DNA from 3 places in the Clostridium sp. DMHC 10 genome. Region 1 is predicted to be linked to each of the others. Evidence: riboswitches for the same ligand, from Rfam matches in the RefSeq annotation. Region 1 holds a riboswitch; each other region holds the start of a gene.
The links. Region 1 has a riboswitch for S-adenosylmethionine ahead of AGR56_RS19830 (PLP-dependent transferase). Riboswitches for the same ligand answer to the same signal wherever they lie in the genome.

Region 1 (7,677 bases):
TTTATTCATGGAAAAGAAAATCATAAAAATGATACTATGTAGAAGCTTAATATTTCCTATTATAACTTTGATTGCTTTAATACCATCTATGCTTTATGGCAATATTTATAACAGTTTAATGCTGTTTCAAAAAATAATAGTAACCATACTGCTTATGAATCTAATGTCACATACCACTAAGTGGAGTGAAGTTAGTAAGTCTTTAAAATTATTATTTGTACCAGATATATTCATATGGATAATGGATATAACCATAAAGTACATAGTTTTACTTGGAGAGCACTCAATTGATTTATTATATGCATTAAAGCTTAGATCTGTTGGTAAAGCTCCAAGCAAATATAATTACCTTACAGGTATTATGGGGAATTTGTTTATAAAAGCTTATAAGATGAGCGAAGAGATGTTTCAAGCCATGGAATGCAGAGGATTTGTGGGGGAATATACCACAAAAGTTAATTTAAAATTTAGAAAATTAGATTGTTTTTATTTGATAATAACACTGACATTAGTTGGTTTATTTATATATTGTTTAAAACGTTAAGATAGAGGGTTATGTTTTAAAGGAATATTGATAAAATTTATGATTGCGCCTGAAAAATGAATAAAAAATGAGGTGAGTTTTAGTAAGAATTTTTTAATTCTTTGCTAAAGAATATTGATGATAAAGCTAGAAAATGTTTCGTTCACATATAAAAATAAGACGGCCCTCGACAGTGTAGGTGTCAATATAAGAGAAGGGGAGGCTGTAGCTGTAATAGGGCCAAACGGAAGCGGAAAATCCACTTTTTTAAAGCTGTTAAATGGTATTATTTTTCCGAGTAAGGGAAAGTACACATTTGATAAGACAGAAATAAATGAAAATGCTTTAAAAGACACTAAGTACTTAAAGCTATTTCATAAGAGGGTGGGTTTTGTTTTTCAAAATTCTGATGCTCAACTTTTTTGTTCCACTGTTTTTGAGGAGGTGGCTTTTGGACTTATGCAAATGGGTTTGCCAGAGAATGAAATAAATAAAAGAGTAGGCGATTGCCTTGAGCTCCTTAACATATATAAATTAAAGGAAGAACATCCGTATAATTTAAGTGGTGGAGAAAAGAAAAGAGTTGCAATTGCTAGTGTTTTGGCTATGAACCCAGAAGTAATAACTTTGGACGAGCCCATGAATGGAATAGATCCGAAAGGAAAGAGATTTATAAGAGAGCTGCTTCATGATTTAAATAAAAGCGGTAAAACTATAATATGTGCCACTCACGATTTTGAGTATATAAAGGGAGTTTTCAATAGGGCTATTGTCTTTTCTGAGGACCATAGAATTGTCAGAGATGGTAAATATGAAAGTATTATAAGGGATGAGGAATTTTTAAGAAATTGTAATATTATATAAAGATTGCGAAGCAACTATAGTGAAAGGTTTTAACTCGCTTTGCTAGTTAAAAGACTTAACTTTTTACCTTTGGTAAAAGTGAAGGGTTTGACGATGCTTTGCACGTCAAAGGTGAATTTTTCGGCTAAAGCCAAAAGTTAAGGTGATTTTTCTTCCGCTCCGCTGCTGAAAAATTATTGATTTAAATTAAAGATTTTCCGTAGAGAAACGTAGGAAAAATCATCATTGTGTAACGAAGGAAACCACTTGCTAAGCAAGTGGAAGAAAAAAGGCTTATGCCGTTGAGCAGAAAAAAACTCCTATGTTAAAATAGATGCAGGTTAATTATAGTTCCAACCTGCTTAATCGAATATCCATAATAAGCAATGGGTGATAGTTTGAGCTACGGAAGTTAAATTCCAACAAATTGAATCATCAGCCCATTTCTTATTATAATAAAAATAAGTGCAGATTACTTAATCAAATGAGATTAAGTGTCTACACTTATAGTACAAGACAATTGAAATATCTAAGTATTTTACAATTTTTGAACCAAGATTTATAGGACTTTTTTAAATCGTTCCTTCAGCATTATTACTTTACTCTTTACCCTGTTTTTGTGCTGCAATTTTGTGAAAACAATTACAAATGTCATATAAGACATTACATTTGTAATGATATATTGATGACAAATTATAGGTGTTTATAAGTCAAAATATTATTAAAATTAAAAATGTAAAAGTTCATTGGCGCTGGTGAGTTTAGTTAAATTTAAAATTATGCATATAAGTTATTGCTTAATTATATTTAAGTTAGGGGGGAAAAGATGAGATATGTAATATTAGTAAGTCATGGACAATTTGCAGCAGGACTTTATAACGCATTAACAATGCTTGCGGGTAAAGACAGAAAAGATGTATTATTTCAGGGCTTAGAAGATGGAATGAGTACTGATAAATTTGGAGAAAAATTTAAGACAGTTATTGAAAACGTTACTAATCAAGACGAAATTATTCTTTTTGGAGATATTATTGGAGGTTCTCCTTTGACTACAGCTGTAAATATATTAGCTGGTAAAGAAATGTTATCGAAAGCATTTATAATTGGGGGAATGAACTTGCCTATTGTATTAACAACAATTTTGATGAAAGATTCTATGAATATGGAAGAGCTAAAGAAAACGTTATTTGAAACAGCAGCAGAGTCAATAAAAGAATTTAAATTGGTAGATACAGAACAAGAGGACGATATTTAGGAGGGTTAAAAATGTCAGTTTCATTTTTAAGAGTAGATGATAGGATGATACACGGACAAACATGTACAAGATGGGCTTTAGAGTATCCATGTGATGGCATAATAGCTGTTAATGATGCTGCTGCTAACAATTCTGTATTGAAGGCAGCTTACAAAAGTGCCAGCGGCAAAAAAACATTTGTATGGACATATGAACATTGGAAATTAAAATGCGATAAGGTTTTGGAAAGCAGTACTAGGTATTTTTTAATTACAAAAGAACCTATTCTTATGTCTAGGATTTTGGTGGATGATAAATTTGATCCTGGTATTAAAGAGGTTATTGTAGGACCCTGCAACGATAGACCAGGAACAGTAAAATTAGGAAATAATCAATCTATAAATCAAAAGGAAGCAGAAGCTTTTGAACGTATTATGCAGGCTGGCTATAATGTAGAATTTGCTCTCCTTAAAGAAGAAGCAATAGGAAATTGGAAAAAGTTTAGGGGTCAATTTGGATTTAAATAGTTTTTAATAAATTTAATTTAATAAGGGGGAAAAATAACGATGGAGATAAATTGGATTCAGGCGGCATTATTTGGATTATTCGCATGTCTGTCAAGTATGCCTGGTATGGGTGGTACTACTTTTGGTAACTATACTTTAGGAAGACCTTTAGTAGCAGGTTTAGTTGTTGGAATTATTTTAGGAGATGTACAAACTGGTATTATAGTTGGTGCGGCAATTCAAGTTGTGTATATTGCGTTAGTTACTCCAGGTGGAACTGTATCTGCAGATGTACGTGCAATCAGTTATATTGGTATTCCGCTAGCTGTAGTAGCAATTAAAGGAATGGGTTTAAATCCAAGTTCTACGCAGGCAACTCAAATGGCAACTGCATTAGGTGCAGCAGTTGGAACTTTAGGAACTGTTTTATTTTATGGAACAGCAACTATAAACTTGGTATGGCAGCATATAGGATGGAAAGCAGTAGATAAGGGTGATTTTGAAAAGCTTTATTTAGTTGATATGGGATTACCATGGATTTCTCACATTATTTGTAGTTTTATCCCAGCACTTATTATTACAAGAATGGGTGCTAGTATGGTTAAAGTTATGAAGGTAGCATTGCCAATGAATGGTATACCAATGAAAACTTTATTTACAGTAGGAAGCTTACTTCCAGCAGTAGGAATTGCAATATTACTAAAACAGGTTGTATTAAAACCAAGTGATTTTATAACCTTCTTTTTAGGCTTCACTTTGGCAGCAGTTATGAAAGTTAACTTAATTGGAGCAGCAATAATAGGTATCTTCTTTGCATTAATTAATTATAGAATAAGAATGCTTCAATTGCAAAAACCGGCTGTAGCTAAAGCGACGGGTAACGATGATGATGAGGAGGACATATAATATGGAAAAGAAAAAAATATCTAAAAAAGCTTTAAGCAAATCTTTTAGAAATTGGTTTTATGGAAATTTAACTTGTTTTTCTCAAGAACATATGCAAACTTTTGGTTATCTTTGTGCAATGCTTCCAATCGTTAAAGATTTATACGAAACAAAAGAAGAACAAAAAGAAGCTATGGAAACTTATAAAGCATTTTTTAATACAGAACCTCAGATTGGAACATTAGTTGTTGGTATGACAGCTGGTCTTGAAGAAGCAAGAGCTAATCATGAAAATATTGATGGTGAAATGATAAATGGTATTCGTGCTGGACTTATGGGACCTTTAGCAGGTATTGGAGATTCATTAATAGTAGGTACTTTGATACCAATACTTTTAGGTATAGGTTTAGGACTTTCAACAGGCGGTTCTCCTTTAGGAGCAATATTTTATATTATAGTTTGGAATGCTTTAATGATTTTTGGAATGAGATGGGCTTATTATAAAGGATATGAGCTGGGTGGTAAAGCTGTTGAGATGGTTGTTGGAGAAAAAGCTACTGCCGTACGTGAATCTGTAATAATGGTTGGAACTATAGTAATTGGTGCAGTTGCTGCTACTTGGGTAAATATTAATACATCTTTGAAAATGTACAATTCTCGTGGTGGAGTAATTATAGATTTACAAAAGACTCTTGATGGTGTTTTCCCTAAAATTCTTTCAGCAGGCGCTGTAATCCTTGCATGGTGGCTTATGTCAAAGAAGAAAATATCTCCTACAATAGTAATGCTAATATTTTTGATAATAGCTTTTCTTGGAGTACTTGTAGGATTCTTTAATCCAGGATTAACTTATTAATTGACATGGGGAATTAGTATGATAGATGAAAAGAAAAAACAAATGATTTATGAAGCTGAGATGCAAAGTAAACTATTAAAAAAATTATCTAAATGGTCTATAAATGTTATGGGTTTATCTAGTATAGGTGTTGTAATAGCTTACTATGGATTATCACATTCTGGAATCAAATTTGCTTTTGGAATTTTTGGCATTTTAATTGCTGTAATTTCTGTTATAGCATGCCTTATAATTAATTTGGCAATAAGGAATGGCAAAAAAATGTTAATCATATTTTGGAGTTGATTAACAAATAAGTAAGGTTAATATATTATAAGATTAAAGAATAATTATGACTGCTTAAAGTAAAGGGGCTGTCACACTAAAAAATTAGTGTGGCAGCTTTTGCTAAAAAGTAAATTAAATTGCAATCACAAAAATATATAATAAAATAAGGAAAGCATTTACCGGAAAAATAGATGTCAGAAAATCCTGCTGATAGTTGCTTTAGCCAGATAAAGCATTGCTTAAATCTTTTATCAAATCATTTACATTTTCAATTCCTACTGAAAGTCTTAAAAGTTTGTCTGTTACTCCAAGTTTCTGTTTGACTTCATGAGGAACGTCAGCATGTGCCTGTGTGTCAGGATAAGTTATTAGACTTTCTACGCCTCCAAGGCTTTCTGCAAAAATAATTATTTTTACCTTTTCTAGTATTTTTTCAACTGTAGCTTTACTGTCTATATAAAAGGATATCATAGAACCAAAACCTGAAGCCTGCTAAAGTATCATTGTGTCCACCAAGAAATTTTGTTCCGCTGTGAAGGACAACATCGGCACCAAGATTGAGGGGCTTTTGATAATATGGTGTCATAAATGTGTTATCTACTATAAGTAAAATATCATTTTTTTTGGTTATTTTTGAGACTTTTCTTATATCTGTTATCTTCATAAGAGGATTTGTTCGGTTTTCAAAATTACTGCTTCCATGAACTGCTTTTGTCTCAAAAGTTTCTGCAATCTAATTCCATAAAATATCCTCCAATTTTTAGCTTAATTTAAAAACTGCTTTTCATCTAAAAAGGCAAACAGCAGTTTTATAAATTTATCTCATCTTTCAGGATAATACTGCAGGATTTAGCACATTCCTAAAATTAAGGATGCTGCTGGATTTCATTGGGCCAGTCCCTCCATCACTCTTGATAAGAAATTATTATTAAATTTTCAAACACAATTTGTTGAAGCTATTATATAATTTAAAATTAGTTATGTCAATACTAGTAAATTAAATAAACTTTTTGTTGAAAATTGTATTGACATAATTAGAAACAATGTTATAATTTATCCATGAGCTAAACTGATATTTCATATTTGATTACTAGGAAAATAAGATTAAATGAATATTTAAATTTTATCAAAAGATACAGTGATATTTATAAAAAACATTTAAAAACAATTAATTAATTGACATGAGATGAAAACATGTTATAATTTAACTCGTAAATAAATTATTAATCATATTAGAATTGTATGAAATAAATTTTTTTTATATCAATTCATATTAAATAAATATGAAAAATAATATTTAATTAAATAGATAGAATTTTTACAAGAGGGGGAACACAAATGAAACTAAAAAGAATTACTGCTATTGTTTCAGCATTACTTATTGCAACAACAGTATTAAGCGGATGCGGAACAAGTAACAATAGCACATCACAAGCAAAACCTGATACTTTTACTTATGGTATTGATGGAGACCCAGGAAATTCAGTTAACGTAATTACTACAAGCGATAGATATGGACTTACAGAAATAAAAGCATTGTATTCACCATTATATATGTATAATGCTGATAAAGTTCAATATTTTTTAGCTGAAAGCATGACTCCTTCTGCTGATCACTTAAGTTATACTGCAAAGCTTAGAAAAAATGTAAAGTGGAGTGATGGAAAGCCATTTACAGCAGATGATGTTGTATTTACATATGATCAAATGCTTAAAGAGTCAAATGGGGGCTGGGCATATAGCCAGTTAATATTTGATGGTAAGCCAGTTAAAGTTGAAAAAGTTGATAATTATACTGTTAAATTTACATTGCCTACAGTAAGTTCAGCAGCAATGGAACTTCTTGGAGATATATTTATAATGCCTAAACATATTTATGATGGGGAAGCAAATATAGAAAAAAGCTCTAAGAATGCTAAACCAGTTGGTACTGGTCCATATAAGTTAGCAGAATATAAGGCAGGGCAATATGTGAAACTTGTGGCAAATGATAATTATTTCCTAGGAAAACCTAAAATTAAAAATGTTGTATATAGAATAATTGAAGATGCTAATACTGCACAACTTGCTCTCCAAAAAGGTGAGTTAAATGCACTTGTAGTTCAACCAGCAGATATAAGTAAAATACAAAAATCAAATAAAAATTTAGATGTTATACCATATGGTGAGGGTAGAGTTGCATATATGGACTTTAATTTAAGCTCTAAGCTAGTTCAAAATAAAGATGTGAGAAAAGCTATACTGTATGCATTAAATAGAAAAGAAATAATAGATGCAGCTTATGTTTCAGAAAAATATGCACAGCCTGTATATACCTTCTTACCAAATGAAAGTAAATATAAATCTAGTGATACTGAAAAATATGACTATAATATGACTAAGGCTAAAGAACTTCTCCAAAAAGCAGGAGTAAAGGGTTTGAAGTTAAAACTTGCTTACACAAACAACAATGTGGCGCAGCAAAAGCAAGCAGCTATAGTGCAGCAGGAATTAAAGGCAGTTGGTATCGATGTTGAACTTTTAGGAATGGATTCTACAGCGTTAAGTGAAAAGATGAGAAAGG
Region 2 (7,677 bases), on a different contig from region 1:
CTTCTTCCTATTATAACTAAACTTGGAATGGCACTTCCTATGCTCATAACAGGTGGTGTTATAACAGAAACAGTATTTGGTTGGCCAGGTGTTGGACCATATTTTATTAAGGCAATTCAAGGATTAGACTACCCTGTTGTTATGGCAGTTATGGTTTTATCGTCTACACTTGTTATACTTGGAAACCTCATTTCTGACATACTTTATGTTGTAATAGATCCTAGGATTAAGAGTATGAGGTGATGAAAATGAAAAATAGAAGAATGGAAAATGTAAAAGCAGAACTTAGACATAATAAGGTGGCTTTGTTTTCAATATTATTTCTTATATTTATAGCACTGATATCAGTATTTGCATTTTTATATCCATATAACCCCAACAAGACAAATGTAAGTATAATGCTTCAGGCACCATCTTTAGCACATCCCTTTGGAACAGATGAACTAGGAAGGGATTATCTTGCAAGGGCAATTTATGGCGGAAGAGTATCGCTTTTAGTTGGAATTTTGGCTATGGTTATTTCAACTTCAATAGGCGTGCTTGTAGGTACTTTAAGTGGATACTTTGGTGGCAAAATAGATAATTTATTAATGAGAATGGTTGATATAATATCGTCAATACCTTGGATGATTTTAGTTACTGTTATAAGCATTTTTTTAAAGCCTGGTTTTAAAACCATAATAATTGTAATTGGATTTTTTACGTGGATGGAAATATCTAGACTTGTTCGTGCGGAAACCTTGTCTGTTAAGGAAAGAGAATATGTTTTATATGCAGTATCTACAGGGGAAGTTTCAATGAATATAATAATGAAACACATTATTCCCTCAGTTTTTCCAACCATAATAGTGGCAGCAACAACAGGAATTGCAAATGCAATAATGACGGAATCATCACTTAGCTTTCTTGGAATAGGAATACAACAGCCTATGTCATCTTGGGGAAGCTTACTTCAAAATGCACAAAGCAATCTTCAAAATGCACCATACATGGCAATTTTACCTGGAATATTAATTGTTTTGACTGTTTACTCCTTCAATAAGCTTGGCGATGTTTTAAGAGTATTTGTAGAACCTAAAACTGCATCAGATAGGAAGTGATAATATGGAAGATAATATACTGCTTGAGGTTAAAGATTTAAAGACTAATTTTTACAACAAAGGTGAGAAAATTGAGGCAGTTAGAGGGATAAGTTTTAAAATCAAGGATGGAGAAATTTTAGGCATTGTTGGTGAATCAGGAAGTGGTAAAAGCGTTGCAATGAAATCTATACTTGGAATCGTTCCTAAAAATGCAAAAATTGAAAGTGGAGAAATATTTTTTGAAGGTAAGGATATATTGAAATTATCTGGTAAGGAAAAGCAAAGGATTAAAGGAAATGATATATCAATGATTTTTCAGGATCCTATGACAGCGTTAAATCCTTTAATAACAATAGGAAAGCATCTTGAAGAGGTTATTTTAAGATACAATAAAATTACAAAAGAAGAGGCAAGGAAAAAGGCTGTTGATATCTTAAATTTGGTTGGAATACCAATGGCAGAAAAAAGGTTAAATCAATATCCTCACGAATTTAGTGGAGGAATGAGACAAAGAGTTTTAATAGCTATGGCACTTTCGTCTGAGCCTAAGCTTTTAATAGCAGATGAACCCACAACAGCATTGGATGTTACGATTCAATCTCAAATACTAAATCTTTTGAAGGGACTTAAAGAAAAGAAAAATATGTCTATTGTCCTTATAACCCATGATCTGGGCGTTGTAGCAAGTCTTTGCAGCAGAATAATTGTTATGTATGCAGGAATGATAATGGAAGAAGGGCTCACAGAAGATATATTTTATAAACCGGCACATCCTTATACAAAAGCACTCTTGAACTCAATTCCTAAGGTTGATGAAGATGAAAAGAGAAGACTCGAACCTATTAAGGGAACAGCACCTTCACTTTTAGCTCCTCCTAAAGGATGTCCTTTTGCTGAAAGATGTTCTTTTGCAGCTGATAAATGTTTTGGAGAAATACCTGAGTATAAAAGTATTTCGGAAACTCAAAAAGCACGATGCTTCTTATTAGAGGAAGGAGGAAAGTTATAATGAGTGAAATAGAAAAGAAGTTAATAGAAGTTAACAATTTAAAAAAGTACTTTCCTGTGAAGGGTGCTTTTGGAGTAAATAAAAATAAGTATGTTAAGGCTGTAGATGATGTTAGTTTTTATATTAAAAAAGGAGAAACTTTTGGACTTGTTGGCGAATCAGGCTGTGGAAAATCCACACTTGGAAGAACAATTACAAGGTTATATGACGTAACAGATGGAAAAGTAATTTTTGATGGCAAGGATATAGCAAGATTAAGTAAAAAAGAACTTAAGCCATATCACAAAAGAATGCAAGTTATATTTCAAGATCCATATTCTTCACTTAATCCATATATGAATGTCTCGGAAATAATTGATGAACCTATGGCCATTCATTCAAATTTGTCTAAGAGTGAAAGAATGGACAAAATTGAGGAACTTCTTAAGAAAGTTGGAATGAAGAAGTCGGATATGGACAAATTTCCACATGAGTTTAGTGGTGGACAACGTCAGAGAATAGGAATAGCAAGAGCATTATCTATAGAACCTGAGTTTGTTTTGTGTGATGAACCAATTTCTGCGCTTGATGTCTCCATTCAAGCACAGGTTGTAAATATGCTTGAGGATTTTCAAAGAGATATGGGGCTTACTTATCTTTTTGTGGCACATGATCTATCTATGGTAAAGCATATATCTAATAGAATTGGGGTAATGTATTTAGGAAAAATAATTGAAATATCAGAAAGTAGAGAGCTTTATAAAAATCCACTGCATCCCTATACTAAAGCACTTTTATCTTCTATACCTGTGCCAGATCCTAAAAAGGCAAGTGCAGCGATGCAGAAAGTAATAGAAGGAGAACTTCCAAGTCCAATGGATGTTCCAACAGGATGTAGATTTAGGACAAGATGCCCGTATGCAACTCCAATATGCAGCGAGAAAGAACCAGAAATGAAGGAAGTAGATAAAGGACATATGGTGGCGTGTCATGTGGTTTAAAAAATGTTTATAAAGATTTATGTTATTAATGCAATCACTTAAAATGAAGTTTGGAAAATAAACCAAAGAATGTATTGACATAAAATATAAAGATGATATAATATAAATCATATAATAAATATTATTCATATTTGAGTTATAGGAATATAAATTGAATAAAACATTTAAATCTTATCAAGAGAGGTGGAGGGACTGGCCCTGTGAAACCCAACAACCAACATTTTTCATTTGAATGTATGGTGTTAATTCCTGCAAACTAAGTTTTGAGAGATAAGAGGATAATTAAGTTAACATAGTTGTGCAAAAATCCTCTTAAAGTTTTTTAAGAGGATTTTTTATATGAAATTTTGTAGTTGACTAGAAAAACTAGAGGCTATATTTACTCTTTTAAATAGAGTAGATATAGCCTTTTTAATTTTTATTTATACATTAAAGGAGGAAATTTGATGAGTAAAATCAACCTAAATGCTCAAGCTGTTGAAGTAAGAGAAAATCGCCTTGGTTCAATTACTGGATTTAAAGGTACAGCGGGGCAGCTTGTAAAACTTGGTCAGTGTGGAAAGTTAAAAGACAGCGCACGAAGCTTTAGTCAGTGTATGGGATGCAGTTCTGGAAATGCGTTTTGCCAGCTTTCTATGATAAAGGATGCGGCAATTATTAATCATGCACCTGTAGGATGTATGGGAGATTCTTTTGGATTCAATTTTGTATATAGGGTAGGTCAAATGGAAAGGAAACTTCCAAGAGCAATGGGAAGATATTTTAGTACAAATCTTACTGAGAAAGATACAATTTTTGGTGCAACTCAAAAGCTAGAAGAGACTATTAGAGATGTTTACAAAAGGGTTAAACCGAATGCAATATTTGTAACAACTTCTTGTGCCTCTGCAATAATTGGAGATGATATAGAAAGTGTAACTGATGAGTTAACAGAAGAACTTGGAATACCTGTTGTGGCATGTTTTTGTGAAGGTTTCAGATCAAAAATATGGACATCTGGATTTGATTCAGCGTATCATTCTATCGTTAGAAAAATAGTTAAACCTCCAAAGAAAAAGACAAATAAGGTAAATATAATAAATTTCTGGGGAAGTCACATTTTTGATGACTTGCTTAAAGAGCTTGGGTATGAAGCAAAATACATTGTGCCATTTTCAACGGTTGCTGAACTAGAAAATATATCTGAGTCGGCAGCAACGATACAAATATGTACTACACTTGGAACATATCTAGGAGCCGCATTAGAACAAGTATATGGTGTCCCAGAGATAAAATCTCCACCAGCTTATGGAATTTTAGGTACGGATAATTGGCTTAGAGAACTTGGAAAAGTACTTCATAGAGAAGAGAAAATAGAAGAATATATATCAAATGAACGTGCAAAAATTGTTCCTAAAGTTGAGGAATATCGTAAAAGGCTTAAAGGGAAAACTGCATATATTACAGCGGGTGCTGCTCATGGTCATGCACTCATAGCACTTTTAAGAGAACTTGGCTTAAATGTTCAAGGTGCAGCAATATTTCATCATGATCCTGTATTTGACAATGATGATCCAAAATCTGATGCACTTGCGCATGATGTTAATACTTATGGAGATATACCAAATTACAATGTTTGCAACAAGCAGGCATATGAATTAGTTAATATATTGAATAGAGTAAGACCTGACATAATGATTGCAAGACATGGAGGTATGACACTTTGGGGAGCAAAACTTGGGGTTCCCACGCTTTTGATTGGTGATGAGCAGTTTGGCTTTGGCTATCAAGGGGTAATAAATTATGCTGAAAGAATTATAGAAACTATAGATAATAAAGAATTTGTAACTAATCTTGCAAAGCATAGTACAATGCCATATACAAAATGGTGGCTTGAGCAGGATCCATTTACTTTTCTTGGAGGTGATACAAGTGTCGAACATTATTGAACAACCTAGATTTTCTTGTGCGCTTGGAGCACAGCAGACTGTAGTTGCGATAAAAAGAGCTGTACCTGTTTTGCACTCTGGTCCTGGGTGCAGTGGAAAGGTAAGCGGACTTATAGGACAGGGAGAAGGATATGCAGGAGGAAATACTATACCGTGTACAAATGCCAGTGAAACAGAAATAGTTTTTGGAGGAGAACAGAAACTTAGAAGTGTTATTGATGGAGCTTTTAAGGTGATTGATGCTGATCTTTATGTGGTACTTACAGGTTGTACATCCGATATAGTAGGTGATGATATAGAAACTGTAGTTTCAGATTATCAGAAAAACGGTAACCCAATTGTAGGTATAGAAACTGGCGGCTTTAAAAGTAACAACTATATAAGCCATGAGTTAGTAGTAAACGCAATTATAGATCAATATGTTGATAAGCTTAATGAAAGCATTAAAGTAGAAAAGGGATTAGTGAATGTATTTGCAACAATACCATATCAAGATCCATATTGGAATGGAAATTTAGAAGAAATAAAAAGAATACTTGAGGGAATAGGGCTTAAAGTTAATATTCTTTTTGGAAATGAATCAAATGGAATAGATGAGTGGAAAACTATACCTAATGCGCAGTTCAATATTGTTGTTAGCAATTGGGTTGGACTTAAAATAGTAAAACATCTTCAAGAGAAGTATGGCACTCCATATTATCATTTTCCTTATTTACCTATTGGAGGAGTAGAAACGTCAAAATTTCTAAGGGAAGTTGGAAATTTTGGTGGACTTGATAAAAATAAGGTTGAAAATTTTATTAAAAATGAGGAAGAAAAATTTTATTCGTTTATTGAGAGAACTGCAGATTTTATGCTGGAGTTTAGATATGGGCTTCCTAGAAAGTTTTATACACTTTTAGATTCAAGTTATTCAATAGGGTTTTCCAAATTTCTTTTAAATGAACTTGGAATAATACCAGGTAAGCAGTATGTAGTTGAAGATACACCTGAAGAATTTAGAAATTCAATTATAGAAGAGTTTAATAAAATATCTGAATACAGGTCAGCTGAAGTGGAATTTTCAGTTGATGGAGGAGAAATACAGGATGATATAAGAAAAGATGAACATAAAAACAGATCTTTAATACTTGGCAGTAGTTGGGAAAGAGATTTAGCCAAGGATATAGGCGCAGATCTTTTAATAATAAGTCCGCCGGTGGCTTATAGACTGGTATTGAATTGCACATATGCAGGTTATAATGGTGGATTAAGAGCGATTGAAGATATATATAATATTGTATTAAACACATACAGATAAGAAAATTGCGAAGTAAAAATGCTTCGCTCTCACGGTAGTGCAAGGAAAAAATTCCTCCGTATCTACGGAATTTTAGGTGTGAATCTTTGTACCATTTAAATTTTTATACTATATATTGCCATTAATTTTTATTTAATACTCAGCAATGCATTTGCTTTTATAAAATTAAAGGAAAAAGAAGGTTAAATTATGTCGGATTTAAATTATGAATTTGATACTTTGAAGGTAAGAGGGGGATATGATCCTAAAGAACATAATAACGCAGTTCAGTACCTATATATGCTACAACATCTTTTGAGTTCGGAAGCACTGAAAGAGCAAGAAATCTTGCAGGTTTCACAGAATTTGGGTATGTATATTCAAGGATTGGAAATCCAACAGTTGGCGTTTTGGAACAAAGAATAGCTAAGCTTCATGGTGCAGCAGCTGCAATAGCAGTTGGTTCAGGAATGGCAGCAATAACTTATACTTTATTGAATGCAGCAGAAAGAGGTGGAAGAATATTAACTACGGCAGAACTTTATGGTGGTACTATTGATGGCTTTAAAAAAGTATTTTCTAATTATGGAATTAAAATTGATATAGTAAAGAATTTAATAGATACCGAACAGTTTAGAAAGGCTATTAAAGAAGATACAAAAGCTATATACATTGAAAGTATAAGCAATCCAAATGCTTCTATAGCTGATATTGAAGCTATAGCTAATATAGCACATGAAAAAGGTATTCCACTTATTGTAGACAATACTTTAGCTACACCATATCTCCTAAATCCAATTAAATATGGTGCAGATATTGTTGTTTATTCAGCCACAAAAGCTATAAGTGGACATGGAAATGTAATTGCTGGACTAATAGTCGAAAGTGGTAAATTTAATTGGAATAGTAGTCAATTTTCACATTTTTTAGAGACTTATCATACTCTAAGGGATTTTAGTGGAAAACCAAGAAATTTTATAGAGGTATTTCGCAACTTTCCATTTACTGCTAGAATCCGTGCAAATTATTTAGCTTACTACGGGGCAACTTTAGGTGCTTTTGATGCATATCTTGTTTTGATTGGCATAGAAACGCTTTCTGAAAGAGTTAAAAAGCAAGTGTATAATGCGGAAAAAATAGTTAATTATCTTGAAACGAAGAAAGAAGTTTCGTGGATTAAATATCCAACGGCTAAAGAAAGTCCTTATAAAGACCTTAAAAATAAGTATTTGCCTAAAGGTGCAGGTGCAGTATTTTCATTTGGAATAAATGGTACATTAGATCAAATCGATAAATTTATTGACTCACTTAAGATTTTTAGCTATCAAGCTAACATTGGAGATGCAAGGTCATTAGTAGTAAATCCGCCTAAAACAACTCACAGCGAACTTACACCAGA
Region 3 (7,677 bases), on a different contig from region 1:
CATTAGTACCATATGGCATTCCGTTAAGACCTTTTATAGGTTTTGAATAAATATAGGTATTATCCCTAACATCTATGTGAACCATACATTCTGGATTATGTATATCTACAGTTATATCCTGAAGGTTATCTAGAACATAAGCTCCAACCTCTCTATTTATCTCCATTGAATTATATGCGAATGTTTTGTTTGCTCTGTTAGTCTCTATTTTGAAAGTTTTAGCTCCGCTTTCCTTTACTTCTTCAAGTGCCTGTGCTTTTATAGCATCATAATCTGTTTCTATCTGTGATACCACACAAATTTCAGCGATTCCAAATACCTTCATTAATCTTTCTATAATTTCATCAACATTGCTGCCTTCTAAAAACCATCTTCCGGAATCATGAACAAAAGTATATTCCAAACCCTTTAATGATCTTTTCATATTGTCTCTTAACTTTTTTTCAAATTTCCCCTTATTTAAACCTTTTAGAAAAATTTCGGAGGCATATTTAACCATTATTAGCTTTTTCATTTTTTTATTCTCCTCAAAAACTTAAGTATTTTTTCTAAATTTTCTACTGCATAATCTATTTCTTCAATTGTATTTCTGGGAGAAAAACTAAATCTTAAAGCACCATCCATGTAGCAGTTTTCTATTCCCATTGCCGCTAAAACATGACTTATATGTTTTTTCTTTGATGAACATGCTGAGCCAGTAGATACATATATGTCTTTTTCTTCAAGTGCATGAACAAGTACTTCTCCTCTTACTCCATTGAAGGAAACATTAACTACATGTGGGAGAAAATCATCACCCAATCCGCAGTTAATTCTAATATCATCAATTTTAAAAATTTTGTCTATAAAATATTCTTTTAATTTCTTTACCTTAACATAATTTTCTTCCATATTTTGATGTATATTTTTTGCTGCATAAGCAAAAAGCTGCAATAGCCGGAAGATTCTCTGTTCCTGCTCTTAAACCAAATTCCTGCCCCCCGCCCGCTATTAAAGGCTCTGGTACAAGTCCCTTTCTTACATAGGCAAAACCTATTCCTCTTGGTCCATATATCTTATGTGAACTCGTTGAAAGCAAATCTATCCCCATCTTTTTAGGATTTATCTTTAGCTTTCCATAGCTTTGTACTGCATCTACATGAAACTTTACTCTTGAACTTTTTGCTTTTATAGTCTTACTTATAGCTTTAATATCCTGAATAGTACCCGTTTCATTGTTAACATGCATAATGCTTACAAGAACAGTATCCTTTGTTATGCTATTTTCAAGATCTTGAAGTTTTATTTTTCCTTTATCATCCACATCTATATATGTAACCTTTACTCCCCATCTTTCAAGCTGAGCAAAAGTGTTTAAAACACTAGGGTGCTCTATTTTAGAAGTTATAATATGTAATCCTGGTTTTACAAAACCTTTTATTAAAAAATTATTGCATTCACTTCCACCAGAAGTAAATATAATTTCACTTTCTTCTGCCCCTATCGTATCTGCCAAAATTTTTCTTGATTCTATTAACTTATCCTCTGCCTTTTTACCTAAAGAGTGAAGTGATGACGGATTTCCATAATAATTATAAAAAACATCCTTCATTATTTCTGAAACTTCTTTAAGAGGCTCAGTAGTTGCACTATTATCAAAATATACCAAGTGCGAGTCCCTTCTTTCTTATAATTCATATTATGTAAATTTTTAAGTAAATCAGTTATTTGTTTTCATAAAATTCATAGAAGCATCGAGATTTTATGAGAACAAATGACAATTTACTAATAAAAATTATATAATTACCACAATAAATATAAATCAATAAAAATCAAATGTCAACTTCTTTATAGCGCCTTAATTTTTTTTAATCTTTTTATTGCTTCTATTAAAGTTTCATCTTTTTTAGCAAAGTGAAATCTAATGTAATTGTTCACATCCTCCTTAAAGAAACTTGACCCCGGTACTGCTGCTACCCCTACTTCCTTTGCAAGCCACTGACAGAATTTATAATCACTTTTTTCACCAAACTCTGATATATCGACTAAAACATAATACGCACCTTGAGGTTCAAAATATTTGAGTTTTGCTTCCTCTAAGCCATTTAAAAAAAGCTGTTTTTTTCTACCATAAATTTCAATCAATTCTTCATAGTAATCCTCTCCAAGACTAAGACCAGCACAGGCAGCTTTTTGAAGCGGTGCTGCTGCCCCTACCGTCAAGAAATCATGAACTTTTTTTGCAGTTATCGACTATTTTCTTATCGGCTATAATATATCCAAGTCTCCACCCAGTTATAGAATAAGTTTTAGAAAGTGAACTACAGGATATAGTTCTTTCCTTCATTCCTGGAAGCGACGCTATATAGGTATGTTTATAAGGCTTATATACAATATGTTCATAAACCTCATCTGTTATTACAAAAGTATCATATTTTTTAGCCAGATCACTTATATATAAAAGCTCATCTCTTGTAAATACTTTTCCAACAGGGTTAGATGGATTACATAGTATTAAAGCTTTAGGTTTCTCCTCAAATGCTTTTTTTAAAACTTCTTTATCAAAATTAAATTTTGGTGGAATGAGTGGAATATATATAGGTTCTGCTCCACAAAGTATTGCATCTGCTCCATAGTTTTCATAAAATGGTGAGAATACAATAACCTTATCGCCTCTATCGCAAACAGACATCATAGCTACCATCATGGCTTCGGTACTTCCGCAGGTAACTACTATATTTTCATTGGGGTTTATTTCAATGCCCATATATTTTTCCTGCTTTTTTGCCAGCTTTTCTCTAAATTCATTTGACCCCCAGGTAATTTCATATTGATGAGGTCCATGACTTGCTGCTTCTTTAAGCGCTTCAGTTATAGCTTTTGGAGGCTCCCAATCTGGAAAACCTTGAGATAAATTAATAGCACCATAATCATTAGATATTCTTGTCATTTTTCTTATTACTGATTCTGTAAACCAATCAAGTTTATTGCTTAAATTAGGCATTTTATCATCTCCTATAAAAAAATAAAACCGCTTTTCAATAAGAAAAACAGTTTTTTAATTTCTAAAATGTACTTCTCTCTTATCTCTCAAATAAATTTGCAGGAATTAACACCATACATTCAAATGAAAAATGCTGGTTGTTGGGTTTCACAGGGCCAGTCCCTCCACCACTCTTGATAAGAAACAATATTAAGTTTTTTGACACGTTAATTCTTTTATTAAATTATATCATCCTTTTTATATATGCACCAGTTTAAATTATACTTTTTTATTAAAATATTATTTTTTAACTTCAGTATAATCAACATCTACTACATTGTCTTTATCATATCCAAAGCCTTTATCTTCACTTGAGAATTCCGATGTTACCTCATCTTTTTTACTAAATTCCATTTTCTTATTGCTTTTACTTTCAAACCATTTAGTTATTTTAAATACTCCCCAAATAGTTAAGCCCACCACTAAAATGACAGGAAGAATTTTAATAAACAATGTTATTGCTAAAAAAGCAATAATTAAACCTCCTATAGTACCTAATACTGTTTTATTTGAAAAACTCATTACAATCCACTCCTTATCATAAATGTAAATTTAGCCTTCTTTATTAACATTAAAAACATTTATACCACAACATTCTTGTAAATGGTATAATATAACCTTTAAAAAAGTATTAATAATCTGTTAATACTAGAGATAAAGACCTAAAAGGTTAAAATATAAACACTAATAAAATTATTGCTTTTGGTTATAATATATTTTGTACAAATCCTTAAAATACTTTAATTTAAAATAAGAATATCATGGAGGTTCTTTTATATGGCTCACAAAGGTAATAAGAATAGTAAAGATAATAAAAAAGCTGGTCAAAAAACAAAAAGTGCACTAGAAAAAATGACTCAGGAATTGTCAGATGAAATTGGGCTAACATACGATAAATCAAAACGAAAAAGGAACAAAAACTCTAATACTAATAGTGATCCAAGAAGCTAAAAAGAAACACCCTCGTATTTTTATGAATATGAGGGTATTTCCTTTACATTTTATAAATTGCTAAGTTTTTTTTCTAATATTTCTTTAACCATAGGCGGATTTGCTTTTCCTTTACTTGCCTTCATAACCTGACCTACAAGATAGCCTATAGCTTGAACCTTACCTGCCTTATAATCCACAACAGATTTTTCATTATTTTTAAGTACCTCATCTACTAAGTTTTCGAGGGCACTACTGTCACTTATTTGTGATAATCCTTTTTCTTCAACTATAACTTTAGGCTCTTTAGAAGTCTTAAACATTTCTTCAAATACCTCTTTTGCAGCAGTATTACTTACTGCCTTGCCCTTAATCATATCAAAAAGCTCCTTCATACTTTCAGGAGATACAGGTATGTTCTTGGAATCTGTTTCTGTTTCTCTCATTAATCTAAGCATATCTCCAAGCATCCAGTTTGAAGTTGTTTTACTGTCTGCTCCCAAGGATACAACTTTTTCAAAATAATCGGATAATGCCTTATCTTCTACAAGTATTTCCACTTCTTTATCTGTAAGATTGTACTGATCTTTAAATCTTTTTGTTCTATCAACTGGAAGCTCTGGCATTTCTTCATTTACATTTTTAATTAATTCATCCTTTATAACTATAGGAATTATATCTGGTTCAGGGAAATATCTATAATCGTTAGCATCTTCCTTAGTTCTCATGGTTACAGTTTTTCCTTTTCCTGCATCCCATCTTCTTGTTTCTTGTTTTATTCTGAAGCCTTCTCCAAAATCATAAAGTTCCTTCTGACGTTTTTCCTCCTTTTCAAGGGCTTTTTGAAGTTCTTTAAAAGAGTTTATGTTTTTTATTTCAACCTTAGTGTTGTATTCTTCTTTTCCAAATTCTCTTAAGGATATGTTCGCATCACATCTCATTGAACCTTGATCCATACGACAATCCGATATATTTGCATACTGAAGTATTGCTCTTAATGTCTTCATAAACTCAACTGCTTCTTCTGGTGAACGCATATCTGGTTCAGAAACTATTTCTATAAGAGGAACTCCAACACGGTTATAGTCTATAAGTGAATAAGGTTCATATTCCATGTGAACAAGTTTGCCAGCATCCTCTTCTATGTGAATTCTATTAAGTCTTACTTTTCTCATTCCATCCTTTGTATGTATTTCTACATATCCGCTGCCGCATATAGGTAAATCAAATTGAGATATTTGATATGCCTTTGGAAGATCTGGATAAAAGTAATTTTTTCTATCCATCTTATTTAACTTATTTATTTTACAATTAAGTGCCTCTCCTGCTTTTACTGCAAGGTGAACAACTTCTTCATTTAAAACAGGAAGTGTTCCTGGAAGTCCCATGCATATTGGGCAAGTATGCTCATTAGGTTTAGCACCAAATTCTGTTGAGCAATTACAAAATATTTTTGTTTTTGTGCTTAATTCAGCATGTATTTCAAGACCTATGACGGTTTCGTAACTCATACCTATCTTTCCTCCTTTTCAAGTGCTCTTGCTGCTCTAAATATTTTCTTTTCTCCAAAATGAGGTCCTAAAAGCTGCAAACCTATTGGAAGCCCTTCTTTGCTTACGGCACAAGGCATTGATATCGCAGGAATTCCAGCAAGGTTTATATTTACTGTGTATATATCTGCAAGATACATCTCAAGAGGATCTGCTTTTTTCTCTCCTATTTTAAAAGGAAGTACAGGCGATACAGGGCTAAGTATAAGATCAAACTTTTCAAAAGCCTCTTTAAATTGAAGTTTTATTTTCTTTTTAAGTTTTAATGCTCTTTTATAATATGCATCATAGTAACCTGAGGAAAGAGCATAGGTACCAAGCATTATTCTTCTTTTAACTTCATCTCCAAAAGCCTCTGTTCTACTGCTTTCCATCAAATCATATACATCCTCAAAATCCTTTGGTCTGTATCCATATCTTATTCCATCAAATCTTGCAAGATTTGAACTTGCCTCTGCTGATGAAATTATATAATATGCAGAAAGCCCTTCTTCAGTTATTGGAAGACTCATTTCTGTAACTTCTGCACCTAAACTCTTTAATTTTTCTATAGTGCTTTCAACTGCTGCCTTTATTTCTGGATCAAGGCCCTCTCCAAAAAATTCTTTTGGCATTCCTATCTTCATACCTTTTATTCCATCATCAATTCCATCTAGGTAATCAACTTTAGCAAGACCTTTTACACTTGTATTGTCAAGCTGATCTTCTCCTGCAATAACATCTAAAAGCTCTGCGCAGTCCTTTACTGTCTTTCCAAATGGTCCTATTTGATCAAGGGAAGAACCAAATGCTATAAGTCCAAATCTTGAGACAAGCCCGTAAGTTGGCTTAAGGCCTACAACTCCGCAAAAAGCTGCTGGCTGTCTTATTGAACCACCTGTATCTGATCCCAAAGATATTGGAGCCATTTTAGCAGCAACTACAGCAGCAGAACCACCAGATGATCCACCAGGTACTCTTGTTATATCTCTTGGATTTTTAGTAACTTTGAAAGCTGAGTTTTCAGTAGAGGAACCCATTGCAAATTCGTCCATATTTGCTTTTCCTATTATTACTGCATCCTCTTCCTTTAATTTCTTTATTACTGTAGCATCGTATGGTGGAACAAAATCATAAAGCATTTTTGATGCGCAGGTAGTTTTTATTCCATCTGTACATATATTATCTTTTATAGCAATAGGAATACCAGCAAGCTTTCCTACTTTTTCTCCCTTTGCTATTTTTTCATCTACTATTTTCGCCTGCTTCACTGCATAGTCTTTACACAAGGTTATATATGCTTCTATTTCAGGTTCAGTTTTTTCTATATTATCAAAATAAGCTTTAACTATATCCTGTGACTTTAATTCTTTATTTAATATAGAAGCTTTTAATTCTTCTACAGTCATATCCAATATATCCATTTAAAAAGCCTCCTTATTCTATTATCTTTGGCACTTCAATAGCACCATCTCTTAAGGATTTTACATTTTGCATAAGTTTCTTTTTATCCTCAAAAACCGTAGGAACATCTTTTCTAAACTCAGTATTAACTTCATCAAATTCATTAACATCTATATCAGATAAATCAACTTTATCTATAGTTTCAAAATGTCCAAGTATAGCCTCAAATTCCTTTGCAAGCTTCTCTGCCTCTTCCTCTGTAAACTTGAGCTTTGCAAGTTTAGCAATATACTTAACTGTATCTAAATCTACATGCTTATCACTCAAAATAATCACTCCTCGTTTTTTGGTATAGTCATTTATTTTTCAAACGACTATTAGCTTTTAAAACTTATATGAAAATTGTTAAAAATCTTAGAAGTTTCAATTTGTCTGAGCTTAGCGAGTTATTGAAATTCTTAGAGTTTTAATAATTTTGATATTTAGTTTTATACTTTTCATTTAATGTTTTAAAATAATATTATTTTACCTTTATGGTGTTATTCTCTTCATATCTCTTGGAAGAAGTGAAGCTTCTCTTATATTTTCAAGACCTAATATCTGCATTGTCATTCTTTCAAGTCCTATAGCAAATCCACCATGAGGAGGCATACCAAACTTAAAGTTTTCAGTGTAAAACTCAAATTCTTCAGCTTTAAAACCTTTTTTCTTTATATTTTCAACCAACATTTCATAATCATGTATTCTCTGACCACCAGTTGTTATTTCAAGTCCTTTATATATAAGGTCAAA

Region 2: another riboswitch for S-adenosylmethionine. It lies ahead of AGR56_RS10590 (nitrogenase component 1); the one in region 1 lies ahead of AGR56_RS19830 (PLP-dependent transferase).
Region 3: another riboswitch for S-adenosylmethionine. It lies ahead of AGR56_RS12215 (pyridoxal phosphate-dependent aminotransferase); the one in region 1 lies ahead of AGR56_RS19830 (PLP-dependent transferase).

The regions. Positions count from the first base shown of each region.
Region 1 is NZ_LGVB01000016.1:145,561-153,237, reverse strand. It holds gene AGR56_RS18080 (energy-coupling factor transporter transmembrane component T) at 1-544, shown strand, start outside; gene AGR56_RS18075 (ABC transporter ATP-binding protein) at 662-1,387, shown strand; gene AGR56_RS18070 (PTS sugar transporter subunit IIA) at 2,193-2,621, shown strand; gene AGR56_RS18065 (PTS sugar transporter subunit IIB) at 2,633-3,127, shown strand; gene AGR56_RS18060 (PTS sugar transporter subunit IIC) at 3,167-4,012, shown strand; gene AGR56_RS18055 (PTS system mannose/fructose/sorbose family transporter subunit IID) at 4,014-4,847, shown strand; gene AGR56_RS18050 (hypothetical protein) at 4,866-5,132, shown strand; partial or broken gene AGR56_RS19830 (PLP-dependent transferase) at 5,334-5,790, opposite strand; SAM riboswitch class I at 5,934-6,035, opposite strand; gene AGR56_RS18035 (ABC transporter substrate-binding protein) at 6,453-7,677, shown strand, end outside.
Region 2 is NZ_LGVB01000015.1:1,762,080-1,769,756, forward strand. It holds gene AGR56_RS10570 (ABC transporter permease) at 1-243, shown strand, start outside; gene AGR56_RS10575 (ABC transporter permease) at 249-1,100, shown strand; gene AGR56_RS10580 (ABC transporter ATP-binding protein) at 1,105-2,091, shown strand; gene AGR56_RS10585 (oligopeptide/dipeptide ABC transporter ATP-binding protein) at 2,091-3,071, shown strand; SAM riboswitch class I at 3,240-3,348, shown strand; gene AGR56_RS10590 (nitrogenase component 1) at 3,518-4,999, shown strand; gene AGR56_RS10595 (nitrogenase component 1) at 4,983-6,299, shown strand; partial or broken gene AGR56_RS10600 (aminotransferase class I/II-fold pyridoxal phosphate-dependent enzyme) at 6,489-7,677, shown strand, end outside.
Region 3 is NZ_LGVB01000015.1:2,107,786-2,115,462, reverse strand. It holds gene thiI (tRNA uracil 4-sulfurtransferase ThiI) at 1-514, opposite strand, end outside; partial or broken gene AGR56_RS12220 (cysteine desulfurase family protein) at 511-1,591, opposite strand; partial or broken gene AGR56_RS12215 (pyridoxal phosphate-dependent aminotransferase) at 1,828-2,983, opposite strand; SAM riboswitch class I at 3,060-3,166, opposite strand; gene AGR56_RS12210 (hypothetical protein) at 3,263-3,544, opposite strand; gene AGR56_RS19600 (small, acid-soluble spore protein, alpha/beta type) at 3,800-3,973, shown strand; gene gatB (Asp-tRNA(Asn)/Glu-tRNA(Gln) amidotransferase subunit GatB) at 4,024-5,463, opposite strand; gene gatA (Asp-tRNA(Asn)/Glu-tRNA(Gln) amidotransferase subunit GatA) at 5,466-6,905, opposite strand; gene gatC (Asp-tRNA(Asn)/Glu-tRNA(Gln) amidotransferase subunit GatC) at 6,919-7,212, opposite strand; gene aspS (aspartate--tRNA(Asn) ligase) at 7,417-7,677, opposite strand, start outside.